Regions from separate parts of the Pseudomonas shirazica genome, predicted to be linked through region 2. Evidence: predicted binding sites of a transcription regulator. Region 2 holds the regulator's gene; each other region holds the start of a gene.
The links. Region 2 encodes sigma-54, which starts transcription at its own class of promoters, with help from an activator protein. Its sites were predicted from a motif close to ANTGGCATNNANNTTGCTNT; they were not measured.

Region 1 (7,883 bases), 2.7 Mb from region 2:
CGTTGTTCGGGTTGTCGTTGCAGTTGCTGTTCCAGGCTTTCGTGATCGCAGGCCAGATCGTCGCGGTGCAGATGGGTATGGCCTTCGCATCGATGGTCGACCCGGCCAACGGCGTCAACGTCGCGGTGATCAGCCAGTTCATGACCATGCTGGTGAGTGTGCTGTTCCTGCTGATGAACGGCCATCTGGTGGCGTTCGAGGTACTGACCGAAAGCTTCACCACCTTGCCGGTAGGCAACGCGCTGGTGGTCAATCAGTTCTGGGAGCTGGCGGGGCGCCTGGGTTGGGTATTCGGTGCCGGCCTGCTGCTGATCCTGCCGGCTATCGCCGCGCTGCTGGTGGTGAACATCGCTTTTGGCGTAATGACGCGTGCCGCGCCGCAGTTGAACATTTTCTCCATCGGTTTTCCGCTGACCCTGGTCATGGGCATGTTCATTTTCTGGGTCGGCCTGGCCGACATACTTTCCCATTACCAGGCATTGGCCAGCGAAGCGCTGCAATGGCTGCGTGATCTGGCAAGGGCGCGCTGAGCATGGCGGAAAGCGAAAGCGGTCAGGACAAGACAGAAGAACCCACCGACAAGCGCAAGCGCGATGCCCGCGAGAAAGGCGAGATCGCGCGTTCCAAGGAGCTGAACACGGTGGCGGTGACCTTGGCCGGCGCCGGTGGCCTGCTGGCGTTCGGCGGCCACCTGGCCGAGACACTGCTGGCGATCATGCGCATGAACTTCAGCCTGACCCGCGACTTCATCGTCGATGAACGTGCCATGGGTGCCTTCCTGCTGGCCTCGGGCAAGATGGCCATCTGGGCGGTGCAGCCGATCTTGATCCTGTTGTTCGTGATTTCCTTCGTCGCGCCGATAGTCCTGGGCGGTTTCCTGTTCTCCGGTAGCCTGCTGCAGCCGAAATTCAGCCGCATGAATCCCCTGTCGGGGATCAAGCGCATGTTCTCGATGAACGCCTTGACCGAGCTATTGAAGGCGCTCGCCAAGTTTTTCGTGATCCTGGTCGTGGCGGTGGTGGTGCTGGTCAACGACCGCCAGGCGCTGCTTGCGATCGCCAATGAGCCGTTGGAGCAGGCGATCATCCATAGCCTGCAGGTGGTGGGCTGGAGTGCGTTGTGGATGTCGGCCGGGCTGCTGTTGATTGCGGCGGCGGACGTGCCGTTCCAGCTGTGGCAGACGCACAACAAGCTGAAGATGACCAAGCAGGAAATCAAGGACGAATACAAGGACAGCGAAGGCAAGCCCGAGGTCAAGCAGCGTATTCGCCAGCTTCAGCGTGAGGCTTCGCAGCGGCGCATGATGGCGGCTGTGCCCGAAGCCGACGTGATCATCACCAACCCGACGCATTATGCGGTGGCCTTGCAATACGACCCTGAGAAAGGCGGGGCAGCGCCGTTGCTGCTGGCCAAGGGGACGGATTTCATTGCCCTTAAGATTCGCGAGATTGGGGTGGAGCACAAGGTCCAGATCCTCGAATCGCCGGCGTTGGCGCGGGCGATCTACTACTCCACCGAGCTCGAGCAGGAAATCCCTGCCGGGCTTTACCTGGCGGTGGCGCAGGTGCTGGCCTATGTGTTCCAGATCCGCCAGTACAGGGCGGGCAAGGGCAAGCGGCCAGAGCCGCTGAAGGACGACCTGCCGATTCCGCCGGACCTGCGTCGCGACAGTTGACCGGTGTTCGCCATGCCATTTCAGCGCCTGTGAAATCGAGCGCCGCCCACGCGGCGCTTCGCGGGGCAAGCCCGCTCCCACATTTGTTGCAACGTGCCAAACCTGTCAGGCCATGGTTGCCTGCCTTGGTGGGATGACTGGATTTCTGAGTTGGCATTGCTGCTGCATCACCTATCTCAAGCCCTGCACCCCGGCTGACAACACCTCTCCCACAGGCATGGCCACGTTGCAACAAATGTGGGAGCGGGCTTGTCCCGCGAAGCGCCGCGCGGGCGGCGCTCGATTTCATAGGCGCAGAAAGCGTCAAGGCGAACACCCGCGAAGCGCCGCGCGGGCGGCGCTCGATCTCGCAGGCGATAAAACCCTCAGGGTGAACACCATCGAGCAAAGTTGGAAAGCTTCTTGCAATGCCAGCGCCAGGCGCCCCCTGTGCGTCAAAGTTTTGCATCAAGAGGACTCGCGGTGGATCGCACTCAGTTAATCAGCAACGCCCGTAACAACCTGGCCGGGCTCGGTCGGGGCAACCTGGGTGTGCCGCTGTTGCTGCTGGTGATGTTGGCAATGATGATGTTGCCGATACCGCCGTTCCTGCTCGATGTGTTCTTCACTTTCAACATCGCCCTGTCGATCGTGGTCCTGCTGGTCTGCGTCTACGCCCTGCGCCCGCTCGACTTCGCCGCGTTCCCCACCATCCTGCTGGTGGCCACGCTGTTGCGCCTGGCCCTGAACGTGGCCTCCACCCGGGTTGTGATGCTGCATGGCCAGGAGGGGCACGGCGCCGCCGGCAAGGTGATCCAGGCCTTCGGCGAGGTGGTGATCGGCGGTAACTACGTGGTCGGTGCCGTGGTGTTCGCCATCCTCATGATCATCAACTTCGTGGTGGTGACCAAGGGTGCCGGGCGTATCTCGGAAGTGAGCGCGCGTTTCACCCTCGACGCCATGCCCGGCAAGCAGATGGCCATCGACGCCGACCTCAACGCCGGCCTGATCGACCAGGCCCAGGCCAAGCACCGTCGTGCCGAAGTGGCGCAGGAGGCGGAGTTCTACGGTTCGATGGACGGTGCCAGCAAGTTCGTCCGCGGTGACGCCATCGCCGGCCTGCTGATCCTGTTCATCAACCTGATCGGCGGCATGCTGATCGGCATGCTGCAGCACGGCATGAGCTTTGGCGATGCCGGCAAGGTGTACGCCTTGCTGACCATCGGTGACGGTTTGGTGGCGCAATTGCCATCACTGCTGCTGTCGACCGCTGCCGCGATCATGGTTACCCGCGCCTCGGGCTCCGAGGACATGGGCAAGCTGATCAACCGGCAGATGTTCGATTCGCCCAAGGCCCTGGCGGTGTCCGGCGCGCTGATGATCGTTATGGGCCTGGTGCCGGGCATGCCGCACGTGGCCTTCCTCAGCCTTGGCCTGCTGGCCGGGGGTGGCGCGTACCTGGTGTGGAAGAAACAGCAGAAGGCCAAAGCGCAGGCGCTGCAGGAAGCGCAGCGCCAGCAGGACCTGCTGCCATCGCCACAACGCGCGCTGGAAACCAAGGAGCTGGGCTGGGACGACGTCACACCGATCGACATGATTGGCCTGGAGGTCGGCTACCGGCTGATCCCGCTGGTCGATCGCAACCAGGGTGGCCAGTTGCTGGCGCGGATCAAGGGTGTGCGCAAGAAGCTGTCGCAAGACCTGGGCTTCCTCATGCCCACCGTGCACATCCGCGACAACCTTGACCTGCAGCCCAGCGCCTATCGCCTGACCCTGATGGGGGTGATCCTGGCCGAAGCCGAGATCTACCCGGATCGCGAACTGGCAATCAACCCGGGGCAGGTGTTCGGTACCCTCAACGGCATTGCCGCGCGTGACCCGGCGTTTGGCCTTGAAGCCGTGTGGATCGATGTCGGCCAGCGCTCCCAGGCGCAGTCGCTGGGCTACACCGTGGTCGACGCCAGTACCGTGGTGGCCACCCACCTGAACCAGATTCTGCAGAAGCACTGCCACGAGCTGATCGGCCATGAAGAGGTCCAGCAACTGCTGCAGGTGTTGGCCAAGGCATCGCCTAAACTTGCAGAAGAGCTGGTGCCGGGTGTCATTTCGTTGTCGGGCCTGCTCAAGGTGCTGCAGGCGCTGTTATCGGAACAGGTACCCGTACGCGATATCCGCAGTATCGCCGAGGCGATCGCGAACAACGCCGGCAAGAGTCAAGATACCGCCGCGCTGGTGGCGGCGGTGCGCGTCGGATTGTGTCGCGCCATCGTGCAAAGCATTGTCGGCGTTGAGTCGGAGCTGCCAGTGATTACCCTGGAGCCAAGGTTGGAACAGATTTTGCTCAATAGTCTGCAAAGGGCCGGGCAAGGTCAGGAAGACGGTGTTCTTCTGGAGCCGAGCATGGCCGAGAAGCTGCAGCGTTCGCTGATCGAGGCGGCCCAGCGCCAGGAAATGCAGGGCCAGCCGGCCATCCTCCTGGTCGCCGGCCCGATCCGCGCCATGCTGTCGCGTTTCGGCCGCCTGGCTGTACCGAATTTGCATGTTCTGGCGTATCAGGAAATACCGGACAACAAGCAAGTCACCATCATTGCCACCGTGGGCCCTAACGGCTGAGGTAGGGGATAATGCAAGTTAAGCGATTTTTCGCCGCCGATATGCGTCAGGCCATGAAACTGGTCCGTGATGAGCTGGGCGCCGATGCCGCCATCATCGGCAACCGTCGCATCGCCGGCGGTGTCGAGCTGACGGCCGCGCTGGACTACAAGCTGTCCGCCCTGGCCCCCCGTGTGCCCAACGCCGAACTGGAAGAAGAGCTGCGCAAGACCCATACGCGCATCGCCACTGCCCAGGCCGAGCTGGGCCACCGCCAGGATAGCAGCGACAACAACCGCCAATTGTTCGCCGGGCAGTCGCTGACCGCCGCCGAGCCGTTGATCGAACCGCATGTCGATGTTCCCGAGGCTGCTGCAGCGCCTGCGTCGGCGCCGGTCGACCCGCGCCTGTTCGATGCCATGCGCTCCGAGCTGTCGGGCCTGCGCGAGCTGCTGGAAGTGCAGCTCGGCTCGCTGGCCTGGAACCAGCTGCAAGGCAGCAAGCCGCAGCAGGCCACCGTCTGGCGCCGGCTGCAGCGTATCGGCCTGTCCGGGCCGATCGCCCGTGAGCTGCTGGACCTGACTGCCGAGATCGACGAGCCACGCCAGGCCTGGCGCATGTTGCTTGCGCATCTGGCGCGGATGATCGAAATCCCCGAGGTCGAGCCGATCGAAGAGGGTGGGGTGATTGCCATGGTCGGCCCGGCCGGCATGGGCAAGACCACCACCCTGGCCAAGCTGGCCGCCCGCTACGTGCTCAAGTACGGCGCGCAGAACCTGGCGCTGGTGAGCATGGACAGCTTCCGCATTGGCGCCCAGGAGCAGCTCAAGACCCTGGGCCGCATCCTCAACGTGCCGGTGACCTACGTCGACCCGGGCCAGTCGCTTGCTGCGGCGCTGGAGCCGCTGCTGCGCAAGCGCGTGGTGCTGATCGATACCGCCGGCCTGCAGGCCAGCGACCCGGCCCTGCGCATGCAACTGGATACCCTGGCCGGGCGTGGCATTGCCGCGAAGAACTACCTGGTGCTGGCCACCACCAGCCAGAAGCAGGTGCTGACCGCCGCCTACCACAGCTACAAGCGCTGCGGCCTGGCCGGTTGCATCCTGACCAAACTCGATGAAACGGCGAGCCTTGGCGATGTGCTGAGCCTTGCCATCAGTCATGAACTGCCAGTGGCCTACCTGACCGACGGGCCGCGCATTCCTGACGACCTGCACCTGCCTCGGGGGCACCAGTTGGTCTCCCGCGCGGTCAATGTGCAGCAGCAGGACGAGCCCAGCGAAGAGGCCATGGCCGATATGTTCGCTGATCTCTATCACAACCCACGGCGAGCGGGTTGATGATGAAATGTGTGCAAGGTAGCTATGCCAAGGGGTACGCAGAATTGCCCTACGTGTGGCCTGAGTCCCAGCGAGACAAGGTAAAGAACAGACATGGGTAGCATGCATCCCGTACAGGTGATCGCCGTGACCGGTGGCAAAGGTGGCGTCGGCAAGACTAACGTTTCAGTGAACCTGTCCCTGGCGCTGGCCGAGCTTGGCCGCAGGGTCATGCTGCTCGACGCCGACCTGGGCCTGGCCAATGTCGACGTGCTGCTGGGCCTTACCCCCAAGCGGACCCTGGCCGATGTCATCGAAGGGCGCTGCGAGCTGCGCGACGTGATGTTGCAGGGCCCCGGTGGTGTGCGCATCGTGCCGGCTGCCTCGGGCACGCAGAGCATGGTGCACCTGGCCCCGGCCCAGCATGCCGGGCTGATCCAGGCGTTCAGCGAAATCGGCGACAACCTCGACGTGCTGGTGATCGACACTGCGGCCGGTATCGGTGATTCGGTGGTCAGCTTCGTCCGCGCCGCCCAGGAAGTGCTGCTGGTGGTATGCGATGAACCCACCTCGATCACCGATGCCTACGCCCTGATCAAGCTGCTCAATCGCGACTACGGCATGAACCGTTTCCGCGTGCTGGCCAACATGGCGCAGAGCCCGCAGGAAGGCCGTAACCTGTTCGCCAAGCTGACCAAGGTCACCGACCGTTTCCTCGACGTTGCCCTGCAGTATGTGGGCGCTGTGCCGTATGACGAGTGTGTGCGCAAGGCGGTGCAGAAGCAGCGTGCCGTGTACGAAGCCTTCCCACGCTCCAAATGCGCGCTGGCCTTCAAGGCGATAGCCCAGAAGGTCGACAGCTGGCCGCTGCCGGCCAACCCGCGTGGCCATCTGGAGTTCTTTGTCGAGCGTCTGGTGCAACCCACCAGCGCGGGTCCAGTGCTATGAACGCCAGCGGTTTCAAGATGTACAGCCGAGCGTCGAAAGACGCCCAGTACGAGCTGATCGAACGCTACGCCCCGCTGGTCAAGCGCATCGCCTACCACCTGCTGGCGCGGCTGCCGGCCAACGTGCAGGTCGAGGACCTGATCCAGGCCGGCATGATCGGCCTGCTGGAAGTGGCCAACAAGTACGACGCCAGCAAGGGCGCCAGCTTTGAAACCTACGCCGGCATCCGCATCCGCGGGGCCATGCTGGACGAAGTGCGCAAGGGCGACTGGGCACCGCGTTCGGTGCACCGCAACACCCGCATGGTCAGCGACGCGATGCGTGCGGTTGAAGCCAGAACCGGCCGTGACGCTAAAGATCATGAAGTTGCTGCCGAACTCCAATTGAGTCTCGATGATTACTACGGGATCTTGAACGATACCCTGGGCAGCCGCCTGTTCAGCTTCGACGACCTGTTGCAGGACGGCGAGCACGAAGGGCTGCATGAGGATGGCGCCAGTGGCCAGGTAGAACCTGCGCGCGGCCTGGAGGACGAGCGCTTCCAGGCCGCCCTGACCGAGGCCATCTCCAACCTGCCGGAGCGTGAGCGCCTGGTGCTGGCGCTGTACTACGACGAAGAGCTGAACCTCAAGGAAATCGGTGAGGTGCTGGGGGTCAGCGAGTCGCGGGTCAGCCAGTTGCACAGCCAGTGTGCCGCGCGCCTGCGCAGCCGCCTGGGGGAATGGCGGGCGCGTTGAGCCCGCTGTCGTTGCAGTCGTTTTCTACGTTGTACCGAATTGTGAATGCGCGCTCGGGGCCGAGCGCGTTTGAGACTGCTTGGAGGTCTACTTGAACAAAGACATGAAAATCCTCATCGTTGACGACTTTTCGACGATGCGGCGGATCATCAAGAACCTGTTGCGTGACCTGGGCTTCACCAACACCGAAGAAGCCGATGACGGCACCACGGCGCTGCCGATGCTGGAGAACGGCCACTACGACTTCCTGGTGACCGACTGGAACATGCCTGGCATGTCCGGCATCGACCTGCTGCGCAAGGTGCGTGCCCACGATCGCCTGAAAACCATGCCGGTGCTGATGGTGACCGCCGAAGCCAAGCGCGACCAGATCATCGAAGCGGCCCAGGCCGGCGTCAATGGCTACGTGGTCAAGCCGTTCACCGCCCAGGTGCTCAAAGAAAAGATCGAGAAGATCTTCGAACGCGTCAACGGCTGAGTCACGTCAGGGGGCGCGCCATGGATTCATCACAAACGTCTTTGGGCGAGTTCGAATCGACCCTGAAGAAGCATGCCCAGGAGCTGGTCGAAAGCCTGGAGCGGGGCCGTTTCGGCGAGGCGGTGCAGCTGATTCACGAGCTGAACCAGACCCGC
Region 2 (7,883 bases):
ACGCAGTCAACGCCCACAGCGTGCAGTTCCTGCCCGACGGCAAGCTGCAGTACGAAATGACCGCTGACAAGGTCGAACACCTGAAAGCCAGCGAAATCACCCTGCTGACCACGCCGGACCTGCACCTGTACCGCGGTACCGAATACCCGTGGCACGTACAGAGCACCCGCGCCGAGGTCAACCCGGACGGCAGCGAAGTCGAACTGATCGACAACGTACGGGTCGCCCGCACCGACGAAAAGCAGCGTGAAATGATCATTACCAGCTCACGCATGACCGTGTTCCCGCAGAAGCAATATGCGCAGACCGAGCAAGCCGTTAGAATCGACGGCGCCGGTGGCACAACTACGGGCAAAGGAATGAAAGCGTATTTGAAAGAAGGCAAGATGGACTTGCTCTCTAACGTAAGAGGACAGTATGAGGCTCGTTAAAACCCTCCCCCTTTTGCTCAGCCTGAGCGCAGCACTGGGAAGCGCGAGCGCCCTCGCCCTGCCGAATGACCGTGACCAGCCTATCCGCATCCAGGCCGATAACGCCCACCTGGACGACAAGCAGGGCGTGGCCACCTACACCGGCGACGTGATCATCACCCAGGGTTCGATGATGATCAAAGGCAACACCGTGACCATCACCCGTTCCGCCTCCGGCGACATCGACGTGGTGACCTCGGTGGGCAACCTGGCCTACTTCGAGCAGCAGCAGAGCGCAGCCAAGCCGGACAAGATGAAAGGCTGGGCGGTGACCATCCAGTACCAGTCGCAGAAGGACATGGTGATACTCACCGACCGCGCCAAGGTCGAGAACGAAGGCAACACCACCGAAGGCGAGAAGATCGTCTACAACACCCAGACCCAGGTGGCGACCGCCGGTCGTGGTGGCAACGTGACCTCGCCGCGTCAGCGTATCGACATGGTGATCCAGCCCAAGAAGAAGGCCGAGTAAATGGCAACCCTCAAAGCCCAGCACCTGGCCAAGAGCTACAAGGGGCGGCAAGTCGTACGTGACGTCAGCCTGTCTATCGACAGCGGCCAGATCGTCGGCCTGCTCGGCCCCAACGGCGCCGGCAAGACCACCTGCTTCTACATGATCGTCGGCCTGGTCCAGGCAGATCAGGGGCGCGTGCTGATCGACAACCTCGATGTCAGCCACCAGCCCATGCACGGTCGCGCCCGCGCGGGCATCGGCTATCTGCCGCAGGAAGCCTCGATCTTCCGCAAGCTGTCGGTGGCCGACAACATCATGGCCATCCTCGAGACCCGCAAGGAACTCGACCGCGACGGCCGGCGCAAAGAGCTGGAAAGCCTGCTGCAGGAATTCCACATCAGCCACATTCGCGACAACCTCGGCATGAGCCTGTCCGGTGGTGAGCGCCGCCGCGTGGAAATTGCCCGCGCACTGGCGACCGCACCCAAGTTCATCCTGCTGGACGAACCGTTTGCCGGTGTCGACCCGATTTCGGTCGGCGACATCAAGCAGATCATCCATCACCTCAAGGCCAAGGGCATCGGTGTACTGATCACCGACCACAACGTGCGTGAGACCCTGGATATCTGCGAAACCGCCTATATCGTCAATGATGGCCGACTGATCGCCGAAGGCGACGCCGAAACCATCCTGGCCAACGACCTGGTCAAAGAAGTTTACCTGGGCCACGAGTTCCGGCTCTGAGCCCGGCACGCGCCTGGAGTACTGGCAAATCGCCCTGGAACCTGGGGTAAAGTGTTACGGTACTCTAGGCAAACGCTACAATTTAAGGCATAAAACTTGCTTGATCTGGCGCCCCGGCGCCCTCGTGTAGTGGATGGCGCATGCGCGCCGGCGAACAAGGTATTAAGCCCCAGCCATGAAACCATCGCTCGTCCTAAAAATGGGCCAGCAACTGACGATGACACCGCAGTTGCAACAGGCCATCCGCCTGCTCCAGCTCTCCACCCTGGACCTCCAACAGGAAATCCAGGAAGCGCTGGAGTCGAACCCGATGCTCGAACGTCAGGAAGACGGCGACGACTTCGACAACAGCGACCCGATGGCGGACAACGCCGAGAACAAGCCGGCCGCCGAAGTCCAGGACAACAGCTTCCAGGAAAGCACCACCAGTGCCGACACCCTGGAAGACGGTGAATGGAGCGAGCGCATCCCCAACGAACTGCCGGTCGACACCGCCTGGGAAGACATCTACCAGACCAGTGCCAGCAGCTTGCCGAGCAACGACGACGACGAGTGGGACTTCACCACCCGCACATCGGCCGGCGAAAGCCTGCAAAGCCACCTGCTGTGGCAACTGAACCTGGCTCCGATGTCCGACACCGACCGCCTGATCGCCGTCACCCTGATCGACAGCATCAACGGCCAGGGCTACCTGGAAGACACCCTCGAGGAGATCTGCGCCGGTTTCGATCCGGAGCTGGATATCGAGCTGGACGAGGTCGAAGCGGTTCTGCACCGCATCCAGCAGTTCGAGCCAGCAGGCGTTGCCGCCCGCACCCTTGGCGAATGCCTGTTGCTGCAATTGCGTCAGCTGCCCGCCAGCACCCCGTGGATGACGGAAGCCAAGCGCCTGGTCACCGACTTCATCGACCTGCTCGGCAGCCGTGATTACAGCCAGCTGATGCGTCGCATGAAAATCAAGGAAGACGAGCTGCGCCAGGTCATCGAGCTGGTACAAAGCCTCAACCCGCGCCCCGGCTCGCAGATCGAGTCCAGCGAGCCCGAGTATGTGGTGCCCGACGTCATCGTGCGCAAGGACAGCGACCGCTGGCTGGTGGAGCTGAACCAGGAGGCCATTCCGCGCCTGCGCGTCAACCCGCAGTACGCCGGTTTTGTGCGCCGGGCCGACACCAGCGCCGACAACACCTTCATGCGCAACCAGCTGCAGGAAGCGCGCTGGTTCATCAAGAGCCTGCAAAGCCGCAACGAAACCCTGATGAAGGTGGCCACGCAGATCGTCGAGCACCAGCGCGGCTTCCTCGACCACGGCGACGAAGCGATGAAGCCGTTGGTACTGCATGACATTGCCGAAGCGGTGGGCATGCACGAGTCGACCATTTCGCGGGTAACCACGCAGAAATACATGCACACCCCGCGTGGCATCTACGAACTGAAATACTTTTTCTCCAGCCACGTCAGCACCTCCGAAGGCGGAGAATGCTCGTCTACGGCGATCCGCGCGATCATCAAGAAACTGGTTGCGGCGGAAAATCAGAAAAAGCCATTGAGTGACAGCAAGATCGCTGGTTTACTGGAGGCACAAGGCATCCAGGTAGCCCGTCGCACCGTCGCCAAATACCGCGAGTCCCTCGGCATCGCACCGTCGAGCGAGCGCAAGCGACTGATGTAGCCCCTGAGATGTGCCACAGCGTTTGTGGGGCAGGTGCAAGACCTGCCTCTTTATGCACGGGCAACAAAGGAGAAGCTGTATGCAAGTCAATATCAGTGGACAGCATGTAGAAGTCACCCAGCCACTGCGCGATTATGTGCTTGAAAAGCTCGCTCGCGTGGAAAGTCACTTCGACAAGATCACCAACGTGCAGGTCATCATGAAAGTCGAGAAGCTGCAGCAAAAGGTCGAGGCGACCTTGCAGATTCCCGGCGGCGAAGTGGTTGCCAACGCCGAACACGAAGACATGTATGCAGCGATCGACGCCTTGGCCGACAAGCTCGACCGCCAACTGAAAAAACACAAGGAAAAACAGCAAAGCCTGCTGCAAGGTGCAGCTGCCCGCTGATCCCCCTCATCCATGATCCGACTTGAAACCATCCTGACCCCCGGCCGTTCCCTCGTGAACGTGCCGGGCGGCAGCAAGAAGCGCGCCCTGGAAAAGGTCGCCACCGTCATCGCCGAACAAGTGCCCGAACTGGAGATGCAAGACGTCTTCGAAAAACTGGTCGCCCGGGAAAAACTCGGTTCGACCGGTTTCGGCAACGGCATCGCCATCCCGCACTGCCGGCTTGAAGGATGTTCCGCTCCGGTCAGCGCCCTGCTGCACCTGGAAGCGCCTATCGACTACGACGCCATCGATGGCGCGCCGGTGGACCTGCTGTTCGTCCTGCTGGTGCCAGAAGCCGCCACCGATGCCCATCTGGAATTGCTGCGCCAGATTGCCAGCATGCTCGATCGCAAGGAGGTCCGTGATCGCCTGCGTGCGGCCACCAGCAGCGAGGCCCTGTTCCAGGTTGTCCTGGACGTACAGAACGAGCACTGAACATGCGCCTGATCATCGTCAGCGGCCGGTCCGGCTCCGGCAAGAGCACCGCCCTCGATGTCCTGGAAGACAACGGTTTCTACTGCATTGACAACCTGCCCGCCGGGCTGCTGCCGCAACTGGCGGAAAATGCGCTGATCAACACCGAGTTGCAGCAACCCAAGGTCGCCGTGTCGATCGACGCGCGCAACTTGCCCAGCCACCTGACGCGTTTCCCCGAGTTGCTCGAAGAAGCCCGCGCCCGGCATATCCAGTGCGACGTGCTGTACCTGGATGCCGACGAAGACGTACTGCTCAAGCGTTTCTCGGAAACCCGCCGACGCCACCCGCTGACCAACGCCAACCGCTCGCTCGCGGAAGCGATCCGGGTGGAAAGCGAATTGCTGGGGCCGATTGCAGACCTGGCCGACCTGAAGATCGACACCACCAGCCTGAACCTGTACCAGCTGCGTGATTCGATCAAGCTGCGCCTGCTCAACCAGCCCGAGCCTGGCACCGCGTTCCTGGTCGAGTCGTTCGGTTTCAAGCGAGGAATGCCGGTCGATGCCGACCTGGTGTTCGATGTGCGCTGCCTGCCCAACCCTTACTGGAAGCCCGAGCTGCGTGAGCACTCCGGCCTCGACCAACCGGTGATCGACTACCTGGCCGCACAGCCGGATGTCGAAGAGATGTTCAACGACATTTCCAGCTACCTGCTCAAGTGGCTGCCCCGCTTCGCTGCCAGCAACCGTGCCTACGTCACCATTGCCATTGGCTGCACCGGCGGCCACCACCGCTCGGTGTACATCACCGAACGCCTTGGCCAGTTGTTGCAGCAATCCCTGAAAAACGTCCAGGTCCGCCACCGCGACCTCTAGCCCAAGGATCCGCCCCACGATGCCCGCCCGTGAAATCACCATCATCAACAAGCTGGGTCTGCATGCCCGGGCGGCAGCCAAGTTCGTCGGCGTTGCCGGCCGCTTCCCCTGCCAGGTCAGGGTTGGCCGTGCGCCGGACAAGCTGGTGGATGGCAAGAGCATCATGGCGGTGATGATGCTGGCGGCCGGCAAAGGCACCCAGGTGCACCTGCATACCGAAGGCGAGCAGGACGACGATGCCATGGCAGCGCTGGTCGAACTGATCAACAATTATTTCGACGAAGGCGAATAAAGTTCGCAGGCCCGCACGGTCCGTGTGGGAACAGCTTTTTTGCACAAAAAAGCCTTTAGGAGATTGCCCAGTCCTTTTGGCTGCGCTGTCGCGTAGAGAACTGAATCCGCAAGCGGTACGCGTACCCTGTGGGAGCGGCTTTAGCCGCGAAGAATCCAACGCGGTGCATGGCACCGGCTGCGCCGATGTTCGCGGCTAAAGCCGCTCCCACAGCGAAGCCGGTGAACACCCCATCATCCGGCGCAAACCGATGAACATCCCCAAGCGGGCCAGGCCAGGTCCAACCAGGCGAAGCCGCGCGCCAATAGCAACGCAGTGCCTGCCAGCAACAGCAAAGTCCCGAGCGCCAGGCGAAACAGGCGAAACAGGCGCACGCGGCTGACAGACATCATCTGGGAGCGCATACCGGGGAGACTCACTTCAGGGTTTCGAGGTAGCGGCGCTCCACTTCCGCCCAGTCAATGACGTTGTAGAAGGCACCGATGTATTCCGGACGACGGTTCTGGTACTTCAGGTAGTAGGCATGCTCCCACACGTCCAGGCCGAGGATCGGCGTGTTGCCGTGCATCAGCGGGCTGTCCTGGTTGCCGCTGCTTTCCACTACCAGGGTTTTCTGCGGGGTCACGCTGAGCCAGGCCCAGCCACTGCCGAAGCGGGTCAGCGCAGCCTTGGTGAAGGCCTCCTTGAAGGCATCGAAGCCGCCCAGTTGGGCGTCGATGGCCTGCGCCAGAGCGCCCTGCGGCTCTCCCCCGCCGTGCGGCGACATCACGGTCCAGAACAGGCTGTGGTTGGCGTGCCCGCCGCCATGGTTGGTCACCGCACCACGCAGGTCTTCCGGCAGTTGCCCGACCGCGCCGAGCAGTTTTTCCACCGGCCACTCAGCCCACTCGGTGCCTTCGATGGCGGCGTTGAGGCCAGTGACGTAGGTCTGGTGGTGCTTGGTGTGGTGGATTTCCATGGTCTGCGCGTCGATGTGCGGTTCCAGCGCAGCGTAAGCGTAAGGCAGTGCAGGCAAGGTATGGGGCATATCAGTGAATTCCGTAGGCATGGGTTGGGCGATGACCAACGCGGCCACCGCTGACGCTTGGGCCGTGACTCAGTGTCAGATACCACCGGCGGTGAGTTTTTCCGGGTCCAGTAGCGCTTCCAGCTGGTCACGCGACAGGTCGGTGTGTTCCAGCGCCACGTCGATGATCGGACGGCCTTGCTTGTAAGCGGTCTTGGCGATTTCGGCGGCCTTGAGGTAGCCGATGATCGGGTTCAGCGCCGTGACCAGAATCGGGTTGCGTGCCAGGGCTTCCTTGAGCTTGCTTTCGTTGACCTTGAAACTGGCGATGGCCTTGTCGGCCAGCAGGCGGCTAACGTTGGCCATCAGTTCGATGCTCTCCAGCAGGTTGCGGGCGATCACCGGCAGCATCACGTTCAGCTCGAAGTTGCCGGACTGGCCAGCGATGGCGATGGTGGCGTCATTGCCGATCACTTGGGCGGCGACCATGGCGGTGGCCTCTGGAATCACCGGGTTGACCTTGCCAGGCATGATAGAAGAGCCCGGCTGCAGGCCTTGCAGCTCGATTTCGCCCAGCCCGGCCAGCGGGCCAGAGTTCATCCAGCGCAGGTCGTTGGCAATCTTCATCAACGCCACGGCGGCAGTCTTGAGCTGGCCGGACAGGGCCACTGCGGTGTCCTGCGAGCCGATCAGGGCGAACAGGTTCTGCCCGGGGGTGAACTCGACCTGGGTCAGGCCGCTGAGGTGGCGGGCGAAACCAGCAGCGAATTGCGGGTGGGCGTTGATGCCGGTACCCACGGCCGTGCCACCCTGGGCCAGCGCCTGCAGGCTAGGCAGGGTCGCTTCGATGTGTGCCTTGGCGCCATTGATCTGTGCCGCCCAGCCATCCAGCACCTGGCTCATGCGCACCGGCATGGCGTCCATCAGGTGGGTGCGGCCGGTCTTCACGTACTGATGCACCTGTGCCGACTTGGCCTCGATCACCTGTACCAGGTGCGCCATGGCGGGCAGTAGCTGCTCGTGCAAGGCCAGGGCGGCGCTGACGTGAATCGTGGTCGGGATGATGTCGTTGCTGCTCTGGCCGCAGTTGACGTGGTCGTTGGCGTTGACGGCCTCACCCAGCACGCGACTGGCCAGTGTGGCGATCACCTCGTTGGCGTTCATGTTCGAGCTGGTTCCAGAGCCTGTCTGGAACACATCCACCGGGAAATGCTGGATGAAGTCACGCGCCAGGAGTTGCTCGACTGCCGTTACGATGGCCTGGCCTTGCGCGGTCGACAACTGTTCCAGTTCGACGTTGGCCTTGGCCGCGGCAGCCTTGGCCAGCAGTAGTGCACGAATGAACTGGGCCGGCATGCGCTGGCCGCTGATCGGGAAATTGTCGACCGCGCGTTGGGTCTGGGCACCGTACAGGGCCTGGGCCGGCACCTGCAGTTCGCCCATGCTGTCACGCTCGATACGGGTATCACTCATCATCAAATCCTTGCATCAGTTCATCGGGAGAAATCGACGGCAGCAGGCGGCAA
Region 3 (7,883 bases), 2.6 Mb from region 2:
GCGCTCGGCCTGGGCGCCGAAGGCACAGGACAGGAGCAGGGTTGCGGCAATCAGCTGCCTCACGTTGAACATGGTCATCCGTACTCAGAAAGGCCAAAGCGGGCTGATGAAGAAGCGGTCCAGCCACCCGGGCTGGCTGGCATCGGCGAACGAGCCGGTACCGGAATAGGTGATGCGCGCGTCGGCCACGCGAGTGGACGGCACGGTGTTGTCGGTGGCGATGTCGTCGGCGCGGATCATGCCGGCGATGCGCACCAGCTCTTCGCCGGTGTTCAGGGTCAGCCATTTCTCGCCGCGCACGGCGATGATGCCGTTGGGCAGCACTTCGGCCACGGTCACGGTGATGGAACCGGTCAGGGTGTTGCCCTGAGTGGCCTTGCTGTCGCCCTTGGTGGCGCGCTCGCCGCTGTAGCCGGCCTCCAGCGACAGGTCACCACTGCCGAACGGGTTGTTGGTGTTCGGCGTAGTGCCGAACAACGATGTCAGGCCGATGTTGGCGTTGCTGTTTTTCTGGATCTGCGAGCCGGCGTTCTTGCTGGCCGATGTGCGCTCGTTGAGGGTGATGGTGATGATGTCACCCACCCGGAACGCCTTGCGGTCGCTGTACAGGTTCTGCTCGAAGCCGGCCTGGTAGATCGAACCGTTGTTGGCCGCTGCCGGCAACGGGGTGCGCGGCAGTACCGGCGCGTAGTACGGGTCGTTGGGCTTGGGCGTCGGCGCGACGCAACCTGCCAGCAACACCGCCCCCCCCAGGGCGAAAACGGACAACAGACGATTCATGACGCTTACCTCACGGGTGCAACGGAGTGACGGGGTTAGAGCTGCCTGCTTCAGAGCTGTTGAGTAACGAACGACAGCATCTGGTCAGCCGTGGAAATGACCTTGGAGTTCATCTCGTAGGCACGCTGGGTAGTGATCATGTTCACCAGCTCTTCCACGGTGCTGACGTTGGAGTTTTCCAGGGTCTGCTGCAGGGTGGTGCCGAAACCGTTCAGGCCCGGGGTGCCGACTTGCGGCGCGCCACTGGCGGCGGTTTCGAGGAACAGGTTGTCGCCAATCGCCTGCAGGCCGGCCGGGTTGATGAAGTCGGCGGTCTGGATGTTGCCGATCACCTGCGCAGCCGGGTTGCCGGCGGTGGTGATAGACACGGTGCCGTCCTGGCCGACGGTGAAGGTCTGCGCGTCGTTCGGCACGACGATGGCAGGTTCCAGGGCGAAACCGTTGGCGGTGACGATCTGGCCGTCGGAGTTCAGGTGGAAGGTACCGTCACGGGTATACGAAACGGTGCCGTCCGGCTGCAATACCTGGAAGAAACCACGGCCGTTGACCGCCATGTCCAGCGGGTTTTCCGTGGTTTGCAGGCTGCCGGTCTGGAAGTTCTTCTGGGTGCCGACGATGCGCACACCAGTACCGACCTGCAGGCCGGAAGGCAGCTCGCTGTCCTGGGTGGACTGCGCGCCCGGCTGGCGTTTGATCTGGTACAGCAAGTCCTGGAACTCGGCGCGATCACGCTTGAAGCCGGTGGTCGAGACGTTGGCCAGGTTGTTGGAGATGACCGTCAGGTTGGTGTCCTGGGCGGACAGGCCGGTTTTAGCGACCCAAAGAGCCGGAAGCATGTAAGTTCTCCTCGTGCGCCTGTTTTACGGCACTCGTTCAAAAGTGATTAGCCGATTTGCAAAACACGCGCCATGGCTTCGTCGCCTTCCTTGGCCGCGTTCATCATCTTCACGTGCAGTTCGAATTGACGGGACAGCGCCAGCACCGAGGTCATTTCTTCCACGGCGTTGACATTGCTGCCTTCCAGGAAGCCCGACACCACCCGCACGTTGACGTCGGCGTCTGCCGGCTGGCCGTCGCGGGTATGGATCAGGCCATCCAGGCCCTTGGTCAGGCCTTTGGTATCGGGGTTGACCAGCTTGATGCGGTCGACTTCGGCCATCACGCGCGGGTCTTCCCCCATGGAGCGGATGCTGATGGTGCCATCGGCGCCGACTTCGACCTTCTGCTCTGGCGGAATCGCAATCGGGCCGCCGTTGCCGATCACCGGCATGCCGTTGCCGGCACGCAGCACACCAAGGGCATCGATGTTCAGGCTGCCGGTGCGTACGTAGGCTTCACTGCCATCGGGCGCCTGCACGGCGATGAAGCCCTTGCCGGTCACCGTCACATCCAGATCGCGGCCGGTTTCCACCATCGGACCTTCGCTGAAGTCGGTGGCCGGGCGCTCGGTCATGGCAAAGGCGCGCGACGGAAAGCTGTCGCCGAACACCGGCATCGAGCGGGCCTGCTCCAGGTCTCGCTGGAAACCGTTGGTGGAAATGTTCGCCAGGTTGTTGGCGTGCGCCTTCTGGGCCAGCGCATTCTGGCTCGCGCCGGTCATGGCCACGTAAAGCATCTTGTCCACAGTCATCCTCCATTGCACTGGCGGTCGTTTGCCGCTCGCCGTTGCTATGCGAGCTAGAAAGCAAGTTCCGAACCAACTTTGCGAAATCATGAAAAAGCCCGTGGATACGGGCTTTCGAGGGGGCAGTCGACGTGTTGGACGCCGGTTATCCGGCGCTTGGTTGCCGATGACGGCAAACCTGTACCGGCCTCTTCGCGGGTGAACCCGCTCCCACAGGCACAGCGCGACACCTGTGGAGCGGGTTTACCCGCGAAGAGGCCAGTACAGGTTTATTCAAGGCTCGCGGCAAGCGCCGTTGCTGTAGGGGCCGGCGAACTTCTTCCAGCCATCCCCCGGCGGCCATTGCGAGCAGACCAGGCGCCCGTCCACCTGGCTTTCCCAGCGCCACCAGGGCGCGGTACCGGCCTGGGCCTGGTACAGGCAGAAAGCAGCGACCAATGTGACAACCAGCCTTTTCATGACCCCTCCGGCAAAGACGACGACCCCCTTCATGACAAAGGGGTTCGCCCACATACACTCAGCCAGCAACCATCAGGCCATCTGGATGACGGTCTGCATGATGGTGCTTTCAGTGGAGATAGTCTTGGCGTTCGCCTGGTAGTTGCTCTGCGCCTTGATCAGCTCGACCAATTCCTGAGTCAGGTTCACGTTCGAGCCTTCCAGCGCGTTGGACTCGACGCTGCCCAGGGTACCTGTCTTCGGTGCATCGATGCCTGGGATGCCGGAGGTGTAGGTTTCGGTCCAGCGGGTACCACCAATCTGCTGCAGGCCCTGCTCGTTGGCGAAGCTGGCCAGGGCCACCTGGCCAATGGCGCGGGATTGCTGGTTGCTGAAGCTGGCGAACAGCACACCCGTCGAGTCGATGCTCAGGCTCGACAGGATACCGGTCGCGTAGCCGTCCTGAGACTGCGACATGCGCGCGGTCTCGGTGTTGTAGGAAGTGGTGCTGTTCATCGCCAGGCGCATGCCATCGGCATTGCCTACCGCGCCATTGGAGATCCAGTTACCCGCAGAATCCTCCACCGCCGGCACCCAGCCAGTCATGGTGAAGGTATTGTTGGTCACGGTGAACGACGAGCCCGCCGGGTGCCCGGTATTGTCCGCAGTCATGCTCTTGACCGAGCCATCGCTATTGAAGCTGATGGTGCCAGTCAGCGGCACGGTGGAGGATGGGGAAAACGGGTTGCGCCCATCGACCAGGGTGTACATGGTCCACTCATTGGTGCCAGTCTTGCGATAGAACTGCTCCATGGTGTGCTCGTTACCCTGGCTGTCGTACACCTTGGTCGGGAAAGACTTGGTGTAAGTCGTCTGATCGGAAGGATCGAACGGCAGGTTCGGCACCATCACGCCAGTGCCATCGTCCACTTCCAACGGGATGTCGGCGGCCGAAGAATTCAGGTTGATGCCCTGGTCGATCAGCGATGTTGCCTTTGGCTGCAGCGCCGACGTATCGATCTGCAAATCGGTCAGCACGCCCTTCTGGATCTTGCCAGTCGAGTCGGCGGCATAGCCCTGCAGGCGCAGGCCGTCCGAGGTAACCACGAAGTTGTCCTTGCTGGCCTGGAAAGCACCCGCACGGGTGTACACGCGCGAGCCGTTATCGGACAGCACGAAGAAGCCCTGCCCCTGGATCCCCATATCCAGCACGTTGCCGGTGGTGTTGACGTCACCCTGGGTGAACTGCTGGGAAACCGCTGCCAGGCGCACGCCGTTACCCACCTGGTTCTTGCCAACACCCAGGCGGTTGGAACCTGCATAGACATCGGCGAACTCGGCACGCGACGACTTGAAGCCATTGGTGTTGACGTTGGCGATGTTGTTGCCGGTGACATCCAGTTGCTTGTTTGCTGCGTACAGACCGCTAAGGCCGATATTGAAAGACATGAATTCGCTCCTTTTGCCGCTCTAGCGGGCCTTAGATACCGATGGTTTGCACGTCGGAGAGGGACACTTTGCCAACACCGGCGAGGTTGAGCACCATTTCGCCGGCGGCACTGAAACTGACGCTGGTCACCTTGGCTGGCAACAGCGTGTTCATCTGCACCGACTTGCCATCCACCGTGGTGGTGGCAGTGAAGGTGTAAGTACCAGGATCGACTTTCTCACCACTGCTGTTGGTACCGTCCCAGATGAAATCGGCGTAACCGGCTTTCTGCTCGCCCAGCTCGATGGTCTTGACGGTATTGCCGTCCTTGTCCTTGATGGTGATCTTCGCTTCGCCGATGGCTTGCGGCACGACGAACTGCGCATTGAAGCTTTCTGCGGTGTCGACCACGGCCTTGTCGTTCTGCACTACCACCGAACGCCCGACCAGCGACGACGCCTGCAGGGCCTGGGACGAGGCCATGGCGCTGGTGATGGAGTTGACCGATTCGTTCAGCGAGGTAATGCCTTCCAGGCTGCTGAACTGCGCCAACTGGGCAACGAACTCACCGTTGTCCTGTGGGTCCAGCGGGTTCTGGTGCTGCATCTGGGTGACCAGCAACTGCAGGAACGCGTCCTTGCCGAGCGAGTCGTTGCCGGTCTTGGATGCGGTGTCCGTGGTCTTCTTGGTGCTGGTGCCTACACCCGACGCCGCGAGCACGTCGTTGAGGTTCACACCGTTGGTATCGATTGCCATGCTCTGGTTTCCTTATCACTGACCGAGGGTCAGGACCTTCTGCATCATGGCCTTGGCCGTATTCATCAGCTCGGCGTTGGTCTGGAACGCGCGGCTGGCGGAGATCATGTCAGCCATCTCTTCAACCACGTTGACGTTCGGGTAGTAGACGTAGCCGTCCTTGTTCGCCGCCGGGTGGTTGGGCTCGTAACGGGCCTCCAGATTGCTCTGATCCTCGACGATGCCTTTTACCTGCACGCCCTGCCCTGCTTCGCCCTGGTCTTCGAACAGCGACTGGCTGCCGCCGGCCTGTGCGTCCTGGAAGGTGGTGGCGAACACCGGGTGGCGGGCGCGGTAGGTCTGATCGATGCTCGAAGACACGGTCTCGGCGTTGGCGATGTTGGAAGCAACGGTGTTCAGGCGCGTGTTCTGCGCACTCATGCCGCTACCGGCAATGTTGAAGACGCTGGAAAGGGACATGATCATTCTCCCCGCAGGGCCGAAACCAGCCCTTTGAATTTACTGTTGAGCAAGGTGAAGCTGGCCTGGAAGCCGACGGCGTTTTCGGTGTAGTTCGATTGCTCGATCTGCGCGTCCACGGTGTTCTGGTCGATCGACGGCTGCGTTGGTGTGCGGTACTTGAGGGTATCGTCGGCCATGGCCAGGCCCTCGGCCTCGATATGGCGGCTGTTGGTACGATCGAGGCTGAAACGGCCGCCACTCTGCTGCTTGTCGCTCTCGGCAGCGAGCACCGAGGCAAAGTCCATGTCGCGCGCCTTGTAGTTGGGCGTGTCGGCGTTGGCGATGTTGTTGGCCAGCACTTCGGCACGCTGGGCGCGGAAGCCCAGGGCCTTTTCGTGAATACCAAGCGCCTTGTCGAAGCTGATGCTCATGTCGGGGAAACCTTCGGAGGTTGACCGGAATATCGTTGGGCAAGGTATAGCAAGGGCTGTGCCAACCAACAGAAAGCCCGGAAATACGGGCTTGCAGGGCAAGGTGCTGTCAGAGTGATGCCAGAAAAGCGGCAAAGGCCTTCCGCCTTCGGGCGCGAAAGCGGCAATTGCTGGGCGGCAAAAGCGGCAAAACAAAAAATTGACGTCAGTGTTTTGCGATAGAGGTGTTGCGCCTATGAGATCGAGCGCCGCCCGCGCGGCGCTTCGCGGGACAAGCCCGCCCCCACATTTGTTGCAACGTGGCCATGCCTGTGAGATAGGCGTTGCCCGCCTTGGTGAAGTGTTTGAGACTGGCGAGACGGCTGTAGCGCCAGCCCGGAAACCGCGTCAAGGCAACAAGGCTGACAACCATGGCCTGACAGGTTTGGCACGCTGCAACAAATGTGGGAGCGGGCTTGTCCCGCGAAGCGCCGCGCGGGCGGCGCTCGATCTCACAGACGCAACAAACCTTGACCCCGCCCCTACTTCGCCTGGTAGATGATCCCCGGACTGCACTGCACCATCTGATAATGGTCCGGCAACCCGTTCAGCGCCTCGGAAGCCCCGAGGAACAGATACCCACCCGGTTTCAAGGTACTGTGGATACGCAACAGGATGTCCTTCTTCACCTGCGCCGAGAAATAGATCAGCACGTTACGGCAGAACACCACATCGAACTTGCCCAGGCTGGCATAGCTGTCGAGCAGGTTGAACGAGCGGAACTCGACGCGGCTGCGAATCGCCGGCTTGACCGCCCAGCGCCCCGGCCCCTTGGTGTCGAAGTAGCGCTGCAGGCGCTCCTGGGACAAGCCACGGGCAATCGCCAGGCTGTCGTACTCGCCGGTCTTGCAGTTGGTCAGCATGGTGCCGGACAGGTCGGTGGCAACGATCTGCGCGCCCATCTTCAACTGGCCGAGGTTGCTACGCTCGAACTCGTCGATGGCCATCGAGATGGAATACGGTTCCTGCCCCGACGAACAGGCCGCCGACCACATGCGCAGGCGCTGGCCGGGGTTGTTGCGGATGAACTCGGGGATGACCTTGTTTTTCAGCACCTCGAACGGATAGGTATCGCGAAACCACAGGGTCTCGTTGGTGGTCATGGCATCGACCACTTGCTCGCGCAAGCCGCCGCGCGGCTGGGCCTGGATGCGCTGCACCAGCTCGCCCAGGCTCTTGATGCCCTGTTGCTCCATCAGCTTGTTGAGACGGCTGGAGACCAGGTACTGCTTATTCTCGCCCAGCAGGATGCCACAGGCTTTCTCCAGGAAGACCCGGAACTGTTCGAAATCCAAATTACCCGTAGACACTACTGCCGCCTCTTTTAAATCACTGGTGCCGGGGGCCTGCCCCCGGCTGCTTCAATGCGTTGCCTTGATCCGGTCGACCACCCGCTGGGCCAGGTCGTCCGGCTTGAACTTGGCCAGGAAGTCATCAGCACCGACCTTCTTGACCATCGCCTGGTTGAACACCCCGGAAAGCGAAGTATGCAGGCAGATGTGCAATTTTTGCATGCGCGGATCGCTGCGGATCTCCGCCGTTAGCGTATAGCCGTCCATTTCCGGCATTTCAATGTCCGAGATCATCATCAGGAACTCTTCTTCCGGCTTCTTGCCCTCATCCACCAGCTGGCGCAGGTAGTTCAGGGCCTGACGACCGTCATTGAGCGCCACCACCTCGACCCCCACGGTCTGCAGGCAGCGGCTGACCTGCTTGCGCGCCACCGACGAATCGTCGACGGTGAGCACCCGAAGCAGCACGGCCTTGTCCTGCACCTCGGCATCAATCACACCGGCCGACACCGACTCGGAGGACGGCGCCACTTCGGCCAGCACCTTCTCCACATCGATGATCTCGACCATGCGGTTGTCCACCCGGGTGACCGCGGTCAGGTAGTGGTCGCGGCCGGTGCCCTTGGGTGGCGGATGGATCTCTTCCCAGTTCA
Region 4 (7,883 bases), 1.4 Mb from region 2:
GATCTCAACATAGCGATTGGAGACTGAAAGTTAAAACACCTTTAGATATTCTCACACAGGGAAACAGCCGCTCAGCCGGTGACCTTTACCATAGCCTTGACGTGATAACAGATTTAGTCGCCATAACGAGTTCCAATTTTCTTTACCTCAAAAAAACTTTTTTCAGACTGACACCAACCTGAAGCTTTACCAGCCCCCAAGCATTTACCATGATAAAAGCACGTGTGCGTGAGAGACCGCAGGCAGCCACTGCCCTTGGCTTCACTCAGAATTGGACATAAAAAAACGCCCCCGGCATTTCGACCGGGGGCGTTTTCGTTTCAGCTCAAGCTAGACGATCAAGCCTTGGCTTTCTTGGCAGCGCGGGTACGCTCGCCTTCGTCCAGGATCTTCTTGCGCAGGCGGATCGACTTCGGAGTCACTTCGCACAGCTCATCGTCCTGGATGAATTCCAGGGCCTGTTCCAGGGTGTGGCGAACCGGCGGTACCAGGGCGATGACTTCGTCTTTGCCCGAAGCACGCATGTTGTCGAGCTTCTTGCCTTTGGTCGGGTTCACGCCCAGGTCGTTGTCACGGCTGTTCAGGCCGATGATCTGACCGTTGTAGATGTCCTGACCGTGCTCGATGAACAGCTTGCCGCGAGCCTGCAGGGTTTCCAGCGAATAGGTCAGCGCCTTGCCGGTCTCGATCGAAACCAGTACACCGTTCAGGCGACCGGACATCTGGCCGGCTTTCATGGTGTCGTAGCGATCGAAGATCGAGGTCAGGATGCCTGCACCGTTGGTCAGAGTCAGGAACTGGTTACGGAAACCGATCAGACCACGAGCAGGTACGTTGTACTCCAGACGTACACGGCCTTTGCCATCCGGCGCCATGTTGGTCAGGTCGCCCTTACGCAGGCCCATTTCTTCCATGACCTTGCCCTGGGATTCTTCAGGGATGTCGATGGTGACGTTCTCGAACGGCTCCTGCTTCACGCCGTTGACTTCGCGGATGATCACTTCAGGGCGGCCTACAGCCATCTCGAAGCCTTCACGACGCATGGTTTCGATCAGAACCGACAGGTGCAGCTCACCACGGCCGGAAACCTTGAACTTGTCAGCCGAGTCGCCTTCTTCAACGCGCAGTGCAACGTTGTACAGCAGCTCTTTGTCCAGACGTTCCTTGATGTTACGGCTGGTGACGAACTTGCCTTCCTTGCCGCAGAACGGCGAGTCGTTGACCTGGAAGGTCATCGAAACGGTCGGCTCGTCAACGGTCAGTGGCTTCATCGCCTCGACGTGGTTCATGTCGCACAGGGTGTCGGAGATGAACAGCTCGTCGAAACCGCTGATGCAGACGATGTCGCCAGCCTGGGCTTCTTCAACGTCGACGCGGTGCAGGCCGTGGTGGCCCATCAGCTTGAGGATACGGCCGTTACGCTTCTTGCCTTCGGTGTCGATGGCAACAACCGGGGTGTTCGGCTTGATACGACCACGGGCGATACGGCCAACGCCGATAACACCGAGGAAGCTGTTGTAGTCCAGAGCGGAGATCTGCATCTGGAACGGGCCATCGACGTCAACGTTCGGCGCCGGTACGTTGTCGACGATCGACTGGTACAGCGGGGTCATGTCTTCGGCCATGTCGGTGTGGTCCAGACCGGCGATGCCGTTCAGGGCCGAAGCGTAGACAACCTGGAAGTCCAGCTGATCATCGGTGGCACCGAGGTTGTCGAACAGGTCAAAGATCTGGTCCAGAACCCAGTCAGGACGCGCGCCCGGGCGGTCAACCTTGTTGATCACGACGATCGGCTTCAGGCCAGCTTCGAAAGCCTTCTTGGTCACGAAGCGGGTTTGCGGCATCGGGCCGTCCTGGGCATCGACCAGCAGCAGCACGGAGTCGACCATCGACATTACACGCTCAACCTCGCCACCGAAGTCGGCGTGGCCGGGGGTGTCGACGATGTTGATGTGGTAGCCGTTCCAGTTGATGGCGGTGTTTTTCGCCAGGATGGTAATGCCGCGCTCTTTTTCCTGGTCGTTGGAGTCCATCACGCGCTCGTCGTTGAGCTCGTTACGCTCCAGGGTGCCGGACTGGCGCAGGAGTTTGTCGACCAGGGTGGTTTTACCATGGTCAACGTGGGCGATGATGGCGATGTTACGCAGATTTTCGATCACAACTGTATCTCGATCAGAGGATTCGGTTGCCGCCAGTGTAGGCGGCGAATATGTATGGTTTGAGGCTCAGCGGGCCCGGTGGTCGGGAGGGCGATGGCGGATGCTGCCGCCATACAGCCCTGGCGTCTTATGCCGGACGATAAACACGCACATTGGCATGTCCCTCACTGAGCAGGTGGTGTGCGTGCAGACGGCTCATCACACCTTTGTCGCAATACAGCAAGTACTGGCGGTTGGCATCCAGCTGCTTGAACTTGCTGTTGATGGCATAGAACGGCATGGCCTGGACTTCGATACCGTCCAGCACCAGAGGTTCGTCTTCCTGGGCATCGGGGTGACGAATGTCGATAACGATCTGGCCGGGCAGCGCCTCGGTCACTTCCTCAATTTCGATGTCCTTGCCCAGTTCGTCGATCACATGGTCGATGGAGATCAACCGGGCGCGTTCCAGGGCGCGCTCCAGCACGGCCATGTCGAACTGCTTCTCTTCATGCTCCATGCGGTGGCGCTTGGCGTGAGTGGTCGGGTTTACCGAGATCACGCCGCAGTATTCTGGCATGTGCTTGGCGAAGTCGGCAGTGCCGATCGCGTAGGCCTGGTCGATGATGTCCTGCTTGTGGCTGGCCAGCAGGGGGCGCAGCACCAGCTTGTCGGTGGCCGAGTCGATGATCGACAGGTTCGGCAAGGTCTGGCTGGACACCTGGGAAATCGCTTCGCCGGTGACCAGGGCATCGATCTCCAGGCGGTCGGCCATGTGCGCGGCACCACGCAGCATCATGCGTTTGAGGGTCACGCCCATGTAGCTGTTGTCGACCTTGTTCAGAATCTCGCCGACCACTTCCTCGAACGGCACGCTGATGAACAGCACGCGCTGGCTGCTGCCGAACTTCTTCCACAGGTAGTGAGCCACTTCCATCACGCCCAGCTCGTGGGCACGGCCACCGAGGTTGAAGAAGCAGAAGTGGGTCATCAGGCCGCGGCGCATCATCTGATAAGCCGCCACGGTCGAGTCGAAGCCACCGGACATCAGTACCAGTGTCTGCTCCAGGGCGCCCAGCGGGTAGCCGCCGATGCCCTGGTGCTGGTTATGGATCACGTACAGGCGCTGGTCGCGGATTTCGATGCGCACCAGCACTTCCGGGTTCTTCAGCTCGATGCCGGCGGCGCCGCACTGCTGGCGCAGCTGGCTGCCGACGTAACGGTCGACGTCCATAGAGGTGAAGTCGTGGTGACCACCGCGCTTGCAGCGCACGGCGAAGTGCTTGCCGGCCAGCAGGTGGCCGAAGTGCTGCTTGCACTTGGCGACGATGTCATCGAAGTCGCCGAGCGGGTATTCCTCTACCTGCAGGAAGTGGGTGATACCCGGGGTGCAGGTGAGGCGCTCGATCATCTCGCGCTGGACCTTTTCGTCTTCGACGCGGGTGACCACTTCGAGATTGTCCCAGACACCATCGACCACGAGCTCAGGATCGAGGTCCTTGAGCACGTTGCGGATGTTCTTGCCGAGCTGGCGGATGAAGCGCTTGCGCACCGGCCGGCTCTTGATGGTGATTTCTGGGAAGACTTTGACGATAAGTTTCATTGGTTAACAGCGCGCGCAGGGCCTGCCGAAAATGAGGGGCGCGAATTATAGCGGAAATTGCTCAGGATTTGACCAACTTTTGTACAGAAGGTCGGATTTATATTGCCTGCACCGGCCTCATCGCCGGCAAGCCAGCTCCCACAGGCTATCCACAGTTCTCAAGACCTGCGCCCTACCTGTGGGAGCTGGTTGCCGGCGATGAGGCCCTCAAAGAAAGCACACAACTCAAGCAATGCACACTATTGGTGCACCGCTACCAAAATTCGCATCTTAAGAGTGCACTTCTCCCCAGCAACCCACCCCCAGATGCCCGCAAACGCCCCCTTTTATCCCGCCCTCGCCATTTTCGGGCACTGGCATGCAATTTGCTCCCTTGTGAGGCAGGTAAGCTTGGCCGACTATCCGCGCCCGGCAACACCCTTTTTCCAGGGCAGCGGCCCACCGCGCTCTAGACCATCCGGAGGACAACATGTCGAAGTCGGTTCAACTCATCAAAGATCATGACGTCAAGTGGATTGATCTGCGTTTCACGGACACCAAAGGCACTCAGCACCACGTGACCATGCCGGCGCGTGATGCACTGGAAGACGACTTCTTCGAAGTCGGCAAGATGTTCGACGGTTCCTCCATCGCTGGCTGGAAAGGCATCGAAGCCTCCGACATGATCCTGATGCCGGTCGACGAAACTGCCGTACTGGACCCGTTCACCGAAGAGCCGACCCTGATCATCACCTGCGACATCGTCGACCCGTCGAGCATGCAGGGCTACGATCGTGACCCTCGCGCCATCGCCAAGCGCGCCGAAGAGTACCTGAAGAGCACCGGCATCGGTGACACCGTATTCGCAGGCCCGGAGCCAGAGTTCTTCATTTTCGACGAAGTGAAGTTCCAGTCGGACATCTCCGGCTCGATGTTCAAGATCTTCTCCGAGCAAGGCTCGTGGATGACCGGCGCTGACGTGGAAGGCGGCAACAAAGGCCACCGTCCAGGCGTGAAGGGCGGCTACTTCCCGGTTCCGCCGTTCGACCACGACCACGAAATCCGTACTGCCATGTGCAACGCACTGGAAGAAATGGGCCAGACCGTCGAAGTTCACCACCACGAAGTGGCGACTGCCGGCCAGAACGAAATCGGCGTCAAGTTCAACACCCTGGTGAAGAAGGCTGACGAAGTACAGGCGCTGAAGTACGTCGTGCACAACGTTGCCGACGCCTACGGCCGCACCGCTACCTTCATGCCGAAGCCACTGTACGGCGACAACGGCTCGGGCATGCACGTGCACATGTCGATCTGGAAAGACGGCAAGAACACCTTCTCGGGTGAAGGCTATGCCGGCCTGTCCGACACCGCCCTGTACTTCATCGGCGGTATCATCAAGCACGGTAAGGCCCTGAACGGCTTCACCAACCCGTCGACCAACTCCTACAAGCGTCTGGTCCCAGGCTTCGAAGCCCCGGTAATGCTGGCCTACTCGGCTCGCAACCGTTCCGCCTCGATCCGTATTCCTTACGTCGGCAGCCCGAAAGCCCGCCGTATCGAAGCTCGCTTCCCGGACCCATCGGCCAACCCATACCTGGCCTTCGCGGCCCTGCTGATGGCCGGCCTGGACGGTATCCAGAACAAGATCCACCCAGGCGATGCTGCCGACAAGAACCTGTACGACCTGCCGCCTGAAGAGGCCAAGGACATTCCGCAGGTTTGCGGCAGCCTGAAGGAAGCTCTGGAAGAGCTGGACAAGGGCCGTGCGTTCCTGACCAAGGGCGGCGTGTTCTCCGACGACTTCATCGATGCCTTCATCGAGCTGAAGAGCGAAGAAGAAATCAAGGTCCGCACCTTCGTTCACCCGCTGGAATACGAGCTGTACTACAGCTGCTGATCTGATCGGCGCCTCGCGCCGATGACATGATCACGAACGGCCTCCTTCGGGAGGCCGTTTTCGTTTCCGTGGCTGCGTCCTCGATTTCATACAGAACCGGCAGATGCCGCTGACATTTCGCCGCCCCCCTCAGCACGCAGGGTAGGCGTCCCTTCAGTCAAAGGACATCACGCCATGCGCAAACTTCTACCTGCAATGATTACCGTATCCGCCCTCCTCACCGGCTGCGCCAGCAATGGCACCGCGCCAGGCCAGGCAACGTCACAGGTGCTTCACCGCGCCACCGGCAGTTGGGACGGTACTCCCTATCTCGATTACCCCGAAGGACGACCAGTGCTGTCGCTTGTGAAAGTCAGCATTCCCGCCCACACCACCCTTGGCTGGCACTGTCACCAGGCGCTCAATCTAGGCTATCTGACCGAGGGACGACTCGAGGTGGAAACCCGCGACGGCAAGCGGACAAGCCTGGTTGCAGGCCAGACGCTGGCCGAACTTCAAGGGGAAGTGCACCGCGGGCACACCACTGGGCAGCCCGCCACTGTCATGGTGTTCCACGCAAGCAATGAAGACCTTGCGTTTTCAACGCCAGAAGCCGAATGCCCGCCAACTGTGCGATAAACCCTGAAACCACCTATGCTCCATATTGGTGCGCGCTGTGGACTAACGCCCCCGAATGCACCCCAAAAGCGATCACATGAACCGTTTAATCAGTTCATTCTGGTGCGAATTTTCCCGTTTCCAGGGCTTTATCGGCAAATTCCGCTTCTTTTCGGAGCCTTGGTTTGGTTCTTGCATTTTTTGCCCAAAGACTGGAATCAGCGGATCCACCGCGCGCCCGACCATGGCCGCGCCCATGCCCGACACGCGCCAAAAGAGGTCGACGACGCCCTATGACCATCAGCGATGCCCAGCACCGTCTACTTCTGGACAACCTGACCACCGCCACGCTGCTGCTCAACGCCGAGCTGCGCCTGGAGTACATGAACCCGGCCGCGGAAATGCTTCTGGCAGTGAGTGGCCAGCGCAGCCATGGGCAGTTCATCAGCGAGCTGTTCACCGAGTCGACCGAAGCGCTCAGCTCGCTGCGCCAGGCGGTCGAGCAGGCGCATCCGTTCACCAAGCGCGAAGCGCAGCTCACCTCGCTGACCGGGCAGACCATCACCGTCGACTACGCGGTTACGCCGATCCTGCACCAGGGCCAGACCCTGCTGCTGCTCGAGGTGCACCCGCGCGACCGGCTGCTGCGCATCACCAAGGAAGAGGCCCAGCTGAGCAAGCAGGAAACCACAAAGATGCTGGTACGCGGCCTGGCCCATGAAATCAAGAACCCCCTCGGCGGCATTCGCGGCGCAGCTCAGCTGCTGGCTCGCGAGCTGCCTGAAGAAGGCCTGCGCGACTACACCAACGTGATCATCGAGGAAGCCGATCGCCTGCGTAACCTGGTCGACCGCATGCTCGGCTCGAACAAGCTGCCGTCGCTGGCCATGACCAACATCCACGAAGTGCTTGAGCGGGTCTGCAGCCTGGTCGAGGCCGAAAGCCAGGGTTGCATCACTTTGGTGCGCGATTATGACCCCAGCCTGCCTGACGTATTGGTCGACCGCGAGCAGATGATCCAGGCCGTGCTCAACATCGTGCGCAATGCCATGCAGGCGATCAGTTCGCAGAACGAACTGCGCCTGGGCCGCATCACCCTGCGCAGCCGTGCCCTGCGCCAGTTCACCATCGGCCATGTGCGCCATCGCCTTGTGGCGAGGGTGGAGATCATCGACAACGGCCCGGGCATCCCGCCGGAACTGCAGGACACCCTTTTCTATCCCATGGTCAGCGGTCGCCCGGACGGTACCGGGCTGGGCCTGGCCATTACCCAGAACATCATCAGCCAGCACCAGGGCCTGATCGAGTGTGAAAGCCATGCAGGCCACACCGCATTCTCGATCTACCTGCCCCTGGAACAAGGAGCCACCGCCTCATGAGCCGAAGTGAAACCGTATGGATCGTCGACGATGATCGCTCCATCCGCTGGGTCCTGGAAAAAGCCCTGCAACAGGAAGGCATGACCACCCAGAGCTTCGATAGCGCCGATGGCGTCATGGGCCGCCTGGCACGCCAGCAACCTGACGTGATCATTTCCGACATCCGCATGCCGGGCACCAGCGGCCTCGACCTGCTGGCACAGATCCGTGAGCAGCACCCGCGCCTGCCGGTCATCATCATGACCGCCCACTCCGACCTGGACAGCGCCGTTGCGTCGTACCAGGGCGGT

Region 1: the regulator sigma-54 is predicted to act here: its motif matches at 2,065-2,084, upstream of flhA (flagellar biosynthesis protein FlhA).
Region 3: the regulator sigma-54 is predicted to act here: its motif matches at 2,462-2,481, upstream of IMX18_RS05025 (flagellar basal body rod protein FlgF).
Region 4: the regulator sigma-54 is predicted to act here: its motif matches at 4,094-4,113, upstream of glnA (type I glutamate--ammonia ligase).

What each region holds. Positions count from the first base shown of each region.
Region 1 covers NZ_CP063456.1:1,141,368-1,149,250, forward strand. The annotation lists gene fliR (flagellar biosynthetic protein FliR) at 1-530, shown strand, start outside; gene flhB (flagellar biosynthesis protein FlhB) at 533-1,675, shown strand; gene flhA (flagellar biosynthesis protein FlhA) at 2,138-4,267, shown strand; gene flhF (flagellar biosynthesis GTPase FlhF) at 4,279-5,586, shown strand; gene fleN (flagellar synthesis regulator FleN) at 5,680-6,513, shown strand; gene fliA (RNA polymerase sigma factor FliA) at 6,510-7,250, shown strand; gene IMX18_RS05265 (chemotaxis response regulator CheY) at 7,354-7,728, shown strand; gene IMX18_RS05270 (protein phosphatase CheZ) at 7,749-7,883, shown strand, end outside.
Region 2 covers NZ_CP063456.1:4,268,487-4,276,369, forward strand. The annotation lists gene lptC (LPS export ABC transporter periplasmic protein LptC) at 1-431, shown strand, start outside; gene lptA (lipopolysaccharide transport periplasmic protein LptA) at 418-942, shown strand; gene lptB (LPS export ABC transporter ATP-binding protein) at 943-1,668, shown strand; gene IMX18_RS19695 (RNA polymerase factor sigma-54) at 1,844-3,337, shown strand; gene hpf (ribosome hibernation-promoting factor, HPF/YfiA family) at 3,417-3,725, shown strand; gene ptsN (PTS IIA-like nitrogen regulatory protein PtsN) at 3,738-4,202, shown strand; gene rapZ (RNase adapter RapZ) at 4,205-5,059, shown strand; gene IMX18_RS19715 (HPr family phosphocarrier protein) at 5,079-5,351, shown strand; gene IMX18_RS19725 (superoxide dismutase) at 5,767-6,378, opposite strand; gene IMX18_RS19730 (class II fumarate hydratase) at 6,454-7,830, opposite strand; gene IMX18_RS19735 (FagA protein) at 7,823-7,883, opposite strand, start outside.
Region 3 covers NZ_CP063456.1:1,089,917-1,097,799, reverse strand. The annotation lists gene IMX18_RS05040 (flagellar basal body P-ring protein FlgI) at 1-72, opposite strand, end outside; gene flgH (flagellar basal body L-ring protein FlgH) at 85-780, opposite strand; gene flgG (flagellar basal-body rod protein FlgG) at 831-1,616, opposite strand; gene IMX18_RS05025 (flagellar basal body rod protein FlgF) at 1,664-2,404, opposite strand; gene IMX18_RS05020 (hypothetical protein) at 2,678-2,863, opposite strand; gene flgE (flagellar hook protein FlgE) at 2,936-4,291, opposite strand; gene flgD (flagellar hook assembly protein FlgD) at 4,323-5,027, opposite strand; gene flgC (flagellar basal body rod protein FlgC) at 5,043-5,486, opposite strand; gene flgB (flagellar basal body rod protein FlgB) at 5,489-5,899, opposite strand; gene cheR (protein-glutamate O-methyltransferase CheR) at 6,421-7,248, opposite strand; gene IMX18_RS04990 (chemotaxis protein CheV) at 7,300-7,883, opposite strand, start outside.
Region 4 covers NZ_CP063456.1:5,661,180-5,669,062, reverse strand. The annotation lists gene typA (translational GTPase TypA) at 339-2,159, opposite strand; gene thiI (tRNA uracil 4-sulfurtransferase ThiI) at 2,287-3,741, opposite strand; gene glnA (type I glutamate--ammonia ligase) at 4,211-5,617, shown strand; gene IMX18_RS26090 (cupin domain-containing protein) at 5,792-6,235, shown strand; gene glnL (nitrogen regulation protein NR(II)) at 6,508-7,593, shown strand; gene ntrC (nitrogen regulation protein NR(I)) at 7,590-7,883, shown strand, end outside.